2 regions of the Paenibacillus sp. CFBP 13594 genome follow, and region 1 is predicted to be linked to the other one. Evidence: riboswitches for the same ligand, from Rfam matches in the RefSeq annotation. Region 1 holds a riboswitch; the other holds the start of a gene.
The links. A riboswitch is a leader RNA that binds a small molecule or an ion and turns the genes downstream of it on or off. The one in region 1 is predicted to bind S-adenosylmethionine.

Region 1 (3,955 bases):
TAAGAGTCATGGCTGATGTGACAGGAATGTATCTACTCGAACGCACCCCTACCTGGGCAATTGTTATGGTCTTCATGTGGATCGGTATATATATGATCTCGGGTGGGCTTGGTGTCATTGTACGCGTGTTCGAGATTATTCTGCCGATTACGATCATTATATTTGTAATTGAAATTTTGCTCAGTAATCAGTTATTCGAGATAGGCAATCTGAGACCCGTTCTCGGTGATGGGGTTATGCCCGTTTTCAAAGGGCTAAAACCATCACTATTGTCTTATACGGGCTATGAGGTGATGTTAGTCATGACTGCCTATATGAAAAATCCGAAGAAAAGCAATAAAGCAATGAGCTGGGGGATATTCATATCCACCATTATCTACTTGATCACGGTTGTCATGGTCATAGGCAGTTTATCCCTTGATGGGATCAAAACGCGAACCTGGCCAACGCTGGATTTGGTAAGAAGCTTTGAGATACAAGGTTTAATATTCGAAAGATTCGAATCCTTATTGCTGGTCATCTGGATTATGCAAATTTTCTCGACTACAGCGATCACACATTACTGCGCGTCGGTGGGTATTCGTGATTTGTTCCGTTCCAAAAAAATCAAAGGTATTATGTACGGTCTGCTTCCGTTCATCTATCTGATAGCAATGATGCCCAAGACCGTGGATGATACCTTCGAACTAGGAGATATGCTGGGTAACGTGTCCGTATGGTTATTTGCCATTTTACCTCTGGTACTACTGTTGTTAAGTCTGATTCGTAAAAAAGGAGGCAAGCATGCATGATTACATTCCGTATGTTGTTACGCTTAGCCACTGTATTATGCATACTCTTAACGATATCCGGATGTTGGAGCAGTCGGGAGATAGAGGATCTAAGTGTATACGTTGGTCTTGGGATCGATATTGGCAAAGAGACGGAATTTGAGAAAAACATCGCTAATCAGGGAGGAGCGTATTCCAAGCAGAACAATGTGACAGCCACGGTACAGATTGCTCCCGGTAACTCCAGCAGTCAGAAGAGCCAACAATCCGGGTCACCTGCTTCTGGTAAAACGTCCTACTCCAATGAACAGCTTACCGGAGATTCCTTGCTGCAAATCTTTCGTCAGTTTGCACTAAGGCGAGATCATCCGCTCATCGGGCATCATCTGAAGGTTATCGTTGTGTCCAAGGATATCGCCAAAAAGTATGGTCTGGACCAGCTGCTGGATTTTGTACTTCGGGATAACGATATTCGTCCTAACTGTCTGGTGCTGATTAGCCATCATCGCGCTGCTGATGTACTGACTTCAGATGATCCTTCCCGGATTCCAGCATTTTATCTTACAGGTATTACAGGTAATTCGTACTTGTCCAATAAAATCCTGGACCCCGTTCTACTCTCCAAACTAGATGCACAAATGCAATCCGGTTCCAGCTTTTTGCTCCAGAATGTACTGAACTTCAATGGAGAGGACAAGTTCTCCGGTGCCAGTATCTTTGATGGGAAAACGACCAAATTCATCGGGGAACTCAGCCAAACGGATCTAGAAGGGCTGTCGTGGATCAGACCTAAAGAAAAAGGAGGCATCTTGAAGACATACAATAAAGCGGGATTCACTGTTGTATATGAAATGAAGAAGAAAAAAACAAAAATAATTCCAAAAGTGGTTGGCGATGATATTTCATTCCATGTGAAGACTGAATCCGAAGGCTGGTTGATGGAGGATTGGCGTGCTCCAGAGGAAGAGGAAAAAGGTGCTTATCTCAGAGAATTGGAAAAAGAATTTGCTGAACTGGCTGAACAACAGATTCGACAGGTGTTATACAAACTGCAGCATACCTATAAAGTAGATGTTGCGGATTTTCGGGATAGCTTGCGTATCAAAGAACCTAAAACATGGAAAAAAGTCAAAGACGATTGGGATAAAATTTTTAGCACCGTGCCGATCACGTATGAGGTAAAGACCACCATCACCAATCCGGGGTCTTCCACGGAATAGCGAGGTGTGCCATTTATTATTTAAATGTTGACACATTCATGATAGATCGCTATATTAGTAAAAAATCATTTTCTTATCCAGAGAGGTGGAGGGACTGGCCCTTAGAAACCTCAGCAACAGATCTGAAGGATACTGTGCTAATTCCAGCGGGTGAAAGCCTGATAGATAGGAGCGTTTGTTTTTATTTGTCAGTAACGGCGCACTCTTTAGGCAGAGTGGGTCTTTTTTGTTTTTTCTGGATGAAGAAGTAGGGGAGCAGCTGGTATGGAAAACAACAACGACAAAGGGCATTTTCAGCGGAAAATGCAAGCACGGCATGTGGTCATGCTCTCTCTCGGAGGAGTCATTGGAACGGGATTATTCCTCAGCTCAGGTTACACCATTCAGCAGGCGGGACCACTGGGAACCATTCTGTCCTATCTAATCGGAGCCATCGTTGTATATCTGGTGATGCTCTGTCTTGGTGAACTGTCTGTTCATATGCCAGAGACGGGAGCATTTCATAGTTATGCAGCCAAATATATCGGACCGGCAACAGGCTACACGGTGGCTTGGTTATACTGGTTAACCTGGACTGTTGCGCTTGGCTCCGAATTCACAGCCGCTGGATTGCTGATGCAGCGCTGGTTCCCATCGGTGAACGTATGGATATGGAGTGCGCTCTTTGCACTGATGATCTTTCTGTTTAATGCATTAACGGTGAAATTATTTGCGGAATCCGAGTTCTGGTTCTCATCTGTAAAAGTAGTGACTATCGTAATCTTCATTATTATCGGTGGCGCAGCCATGTTTGGGTTCATTCCCATGGCGGATTCTGAACCGGCTCCATTTCTATCGAATATTACCGCATCCGGGTGGTTCCCTCATGGGGCTACAGCCATATTGATGACCATGCTTGCTGTAAACTTTGCCTTCTCAGGCACCGAGTTAATCGGCATTGCCGCGGGTGAGACGGAGAACCCGGAAAAGACGATACCGAAAGCTATTCATACAACGCTGTGGCGTTTGGTTATTTTCTTCATCGGAACGATTATTATCTTGTCGGCCTTGTTGCCCATGTCGGATGCCAGTGTACTGGAAAGTCCGTTTGTAGCGGTAATGGAGCGGGTGGGTGTACCCTATGCAGCAGACATTATGAACTTTGTTATTCTGACGGCGATTCTCTCTGCTGCCAATTCGGGCCTATATGCATCTTCACGGATGCTCTGGTCTCTGGCTGACAAAAAAACGATCTCTCCGTGGTTTGCCAAATTGACCAAAAGCGGGGTACCGCTGAATGCACTTCTGATTAGTATGGTGGGTGGTGCGTTGGCCTTGCTGTCCAGCATCATTGCGCCAGGTACCGTGTATATTACACTGGTTTCCATTTCAGGTCTGGCTGTCGTTGCGGTATGGATGAGTATCAGTGTCTCCCAATACATGTTCCGCAGACAATATATCCGGGAAGGACATGCGGTCAAAGATCTGGTCTACCGCACACCACTATATCCGGTGGTACCAATTGTTTCATTTATATTATGCCTGGCTTCATGCATAGGTATTGCCTTTGACCCGACACAGCGAATTGCGCTATATTGTGGGGTTCCGTTTATTGCAGTGTGTTACGCTGCTTATTATCTGACAGAACGTGTGAATAAGAAAAGAGGACAAGTACATGACGCAAGCACAACAGACTAACCCCTTAGAACGGATCCTGCGTGAACATCCGGTCATGATTCTGGATGGAGCGCTGGCAACGGAACTCGAACAGCATGGATGTGATCTCGATGATCCACTATGGTCTGCTCGTGTGTTACTTGAGAATCCGGATGTTATCGTTCAGGTCCATGCAGATTATTTTCGAGCAGGAGCCGACTGTGCGATTACATCCAGTTATCAGGCGACGGTGGATGGTTTCCGCAAGAGAGGGATCGATGAACAGGCAGCACTGGAGCTGATCCGCAAGACGGTGGAACTGGCTGCACA
Region 2 (3,955 bases), on a different contig from region 1:
GACAGGTTCATTTTGTAAAAGGGTATACTAGATGAAACGCCATTTCTCTTGAAATAGGGAAATGGCGTTTGTGTTTAGGATTCAGTTTAAGACACAATTCAACTGGCATATCCCTCAATTACATAACCCCAATGACCTGCGGGTCATTATTTCACCAGACGTTAACATTTTGTCACAAAGCGCGACGTCAATGAACATTTTATCCGGTATAATGAATTTAGTTGTGAAATAAGTGTCAAAGTACCGAAACAAGCGGAGAATATTCTTCGCCATCTTAAACCAACAGCGGGTGAGAAAAAATTGAAACACTTAACTTTGTTTAAATGGTTAACCGTATTAACCTGTCTTGTCATGTTTCTGGCCACTTTTGGTGGAGGCATCGTAACCAAAACGGAATCAGGCCTTGGCTGCGGAACAGAATGGCCTTTATGTAACGGAAAACTCGTTCCGGCACATACTGTGGCTTCACTCATTGAATATTCCCACCGCGCTGTAAGTGCACTGGCTGGACTGTTGTCCATTGCCTCATTTGTTGCTTTTCTGCAGTTTGGCAAGTCACGCCGTGACCTGCAATTGTTTTCTTTCTTAACTCTGGTATTTGTTATCGTCCAGGGAATCATGGGTGCTTTTGCCGTCGTCTTCTCCCAATCTTCAGCAGTCATGGCACTGCATTTTGGCTTTGCACTGATTGCTTTTGCCAGTTCTCTAATGATGGCACTGGGCATAAGGCAGGAGGCTAAAGATGGCGGATTGGAACGCCTGAATAAATACCCTCGGGTTAGCAAAAAATTCAGGAATCTGGTCTGGTTCTCCACTATTTACACATATCTCGTGGTATACACGGGTGCATTTGTGAGTCACACGGATTCTGCTGGCGGATGTTCCGGATTTCCGCTCTGTAACGGGCAGATTATTCCTGAGCTTTCGGGTGGGGTAGCGGTTGCTTTTGCTCACCGTGCAGCAGCAGCGTCGCTCGTGATTGTTATCGCAATTCTGGGTCACTTCGCTTACCGTAATCATCCGGACAACAAGGAAATGCGTACCCTTGGCGTGGTATCCGTTGTTCTCATCCTGATGCAAGTAGTCATTGGTATTTTCATGATGGTGACAATGAACCGTCCGGAAGTATACATGTTTGTAGCTCTCGCTCATATGTTGGATATCGCCATATTATTCGGAGTTTTAACGTATATGAGTTTCCTGGTGTACAAGCTGCATCGCCCGGCTAATCGTTTCTAAGATATAGATCCATTCTTTTTTCCAAAGGTACTTGGGCTAAATATGAAAGTCCACCATCCAGTGATGTACATCATTGGACAGGTGGACTTTGTTTGATGTCAGGGGGATCAGGGCAACCTATGGCAAGCAGCAATTACACGGAATGGATGATGTGTTACGTTTACGGTGATGAATTCTTGTTGATTTGGAAAAGAGGAGGTTAGATATGCTGCGAACGTTGTTGGGGGAAAAGCCACGTATAAACGAAGGTAAATTGAAGGCAGCGATGGACGCAATGGCGCATACGCTTGAGTTATTTCAACGACAAATGCATGTGGACCATGATCCCACGCATGACTATCGGAAACTGTATGTGTGGACTCAGGGACTTATCTCCTCACTGGATGAACTAGAGCAAAGCTGTTTCGCTGCTGCTCATTTTCGCAATAAGGTCGTTGCAGGCTCAACGGATGATATGACGGCGACTGAAAAAGCAGAGTATGCACGGTATGTGTATTTCTACAAAGATGGCTTTATCCGCTGCTTTGCCATCCTGGATAAAGTGGGTACGGTACTAAATGAAATATTCCAGTTGAATACTTCAAATACCAAAGCGCATTTTTCTTATTTTACAGTGTTAAGGCAGTTCGATTATGCGAGGGAGCACCATGATCTTGCGTTGCAATTAATACAGATCAAGGACTCTTATCGTGAGCCGATGAGCAAGCTGCGCAAACGACGTAATATGGAAATTCACTACATGAACTCAGAAATGCATGATGACCTGTGGCAGTTACACCAGACCTTGCAAGGTAAAGTGAAATTGGAGGATTTGAATCAGCATGTGCAGGAAATGCGTCAGGGCGTCGATATGGTCTGTGAAACGTTAACAGCCTCTTATCGTTATATTAACAAAATATGGAAAAGAAATAATTCCCTTTGACAAATCGGAATACTTGGAATATACTGAGTTTCAATTAGAGTGTTACAATGACGAAGAATGAAATGATATTTCTCAAAAGTTACATTCACATTATAAAGCATAAACTACATGAACTTATAAAATCCTACAATAACATATTTCTTATCGAGAGCGGCGGAGGGACAGGCCCGATGAAGCCCGGCAACCGATTTGTAATGACATGATACATGTATCATTCGTTATAGATGTTAGGTGCTAATTCCTACAAAATGGTGCAAGGCACGATTTTGGCAGATGAGAAGGTATATTCTTTCACGTGAAGAGCCCTCTTTGTTTCTGCAAAGGGCTCTTTTTTTGTACTTTAAGGGGAGTTTTCCTTTAGATCGGGTAAAGATACATGTAGGTGGTTGGAAAGGGGCAAGTGCGATTGATTGAATTAAAAGGTTTAACGAAAACGTACGGCAAAGGGGCAAAATCTACAACAGCGTTATCCGAGCTGAATTTGAACATCCAAAAGGGCGAAATCTACGGCGTGATTGGGCATTCTGGAGCGGGCAAAAGTACATTGATTCGCTGCATTAATTTGCTAGAACGGCCTACGGAGGGTGAAGTATGGGTTGATGGGATCAACCTGACTGAACTGAGCAAAACCGAACTGCAGCAACAGAGACGCAAGATCGGGATGATTTTTCAACACTTTAATCTGTTATCTTCGGCAACGGTATATGATAATGTGGCTTTTCCGCTAAAGCTTGTGAATACACCAAAGGATGCCATTGATCGCAAAGTGAAGGAAATGCTCAATCTCGTTGGCCTGGAGAACCATAGCAACAAATATCCAGCTCAATTATCGGGTGGACAGAAACAACGTGTAGGGATTGCGAGAGCACTTGCAAGTGATCCGAATGTACTTCTCTGTGATGAGGCTACTTCGGCACTTGATCCGCAGACGACAAATTCAATCCTGAAGTTATTGCTCGACATTAATGAAAAGTACAACCTTACGATTGTGCTGATCACACATGAGATGCATGTCATTCAGAACATCTGTGACAAGGTAGCTGTCATTCATCAAGGTGGCATTGTGGAACAGGGACCTGTAACCGAAGTGTTCCTGAAGCCGCAGCATGCGATTACGCGGGACTTCATGATGCGTGACCATGAAGCTGGACTTGCTCTGGAAGAGACCGCTCTGGCGAATGCAGGCATTGAATTGCAGGCAGGTGCTGCTTCCAAACTTGTGAAGATATCCTTTCTGGGTAACAAAACGTATGAAGCGATTTTGTCGAGAACGGTACGTAAGACAGGCGTGGATTTTGCCATCCTGCAGGGTACAATCTCTACGATTAAACAGGTGCCTTATGGACAGCTGACCGTTCGGTTCGAGGGTGATTCCATTGCGATTGATCGGACGATATCAGAATTAACCGCAGAGGGACTTGATGTGGAGGTGCTTCGTTAGATGGATTTTTCAACCGTACGTTGGGAAGAGGTTGGTAAAGCCTCTATTGAGACGCTGCAAATTTTGGGTGTATCAGGCTTGTTCACCGTAATCTTTGGTTTACCGCTCGGAGTTCTGCTGTTCATGACAGCCCGATCTGCTTCGATCAAATCACGGACGGTGTACATTATATTGTCCTTGATTGTGAATATTTTGCGCTCAGTTCCATTTATCATATTGATTGTTGCTCTTATTCCATTCACTCGTTCACTCGTCGGTACAGCTACAGGAGTGTTAGGTGTTATACCACCTTTAGTTATTTCAGCAGCTCCTTACTTTGCTCGATTGGTGGAGACGACGTTGCGAGAAGTTGA

Region 2: another riboswitch for S-adenosylmethionine. It lies ahead of IFU39_RS27190 (methionine ABC transporter ATP-binding protein); the one in region 1 lies ahead of mmuP (S-methylmethionine permease).

What each region holds. Positions count from the first base shown of each region.
Region 1 is NZ_JACYVQ010000010.1:67,111-71,065, forward strand. It holds gene IFU39_RS25985 (GerAB/ArcD/ProY family transporter) at 1-791, shown strand, start outside; gene IFU39_RS25990 (Ger(x)C family spore germination protein) at 788-1,990, shown strand; SAM riboswitch class I at 2,061-2,162, shown strand; gene mmuP (S-methylmethionine permease) at 2,255-3,667, shown strand; gene mmuM (homocysteine S-methyltransferase) at 3,645-3,955, shown strand, end outside.
Region 2 is NZ_JACYVQ010000011.1:73,243-77,197, forward strand. It holds gene IFU39_RS27180 (COX15/CtaA family protein) at 301-1,239, shown strand; gene IFU39_RS27185 (Cthe_2314 family HEPN domain-containing protein) at 1,445-2,161, shown strand; SAM riboswitch class I at 2,300-2,441, shown strand; gene IFU39_RS27190 (methionine ABC transporter ATP-binding protein) at 2,568-3,602, shown strand; gene IFU39_RS27195 (methionine ABC transporter permease) at 3,603-3,955, shown strand, end outside.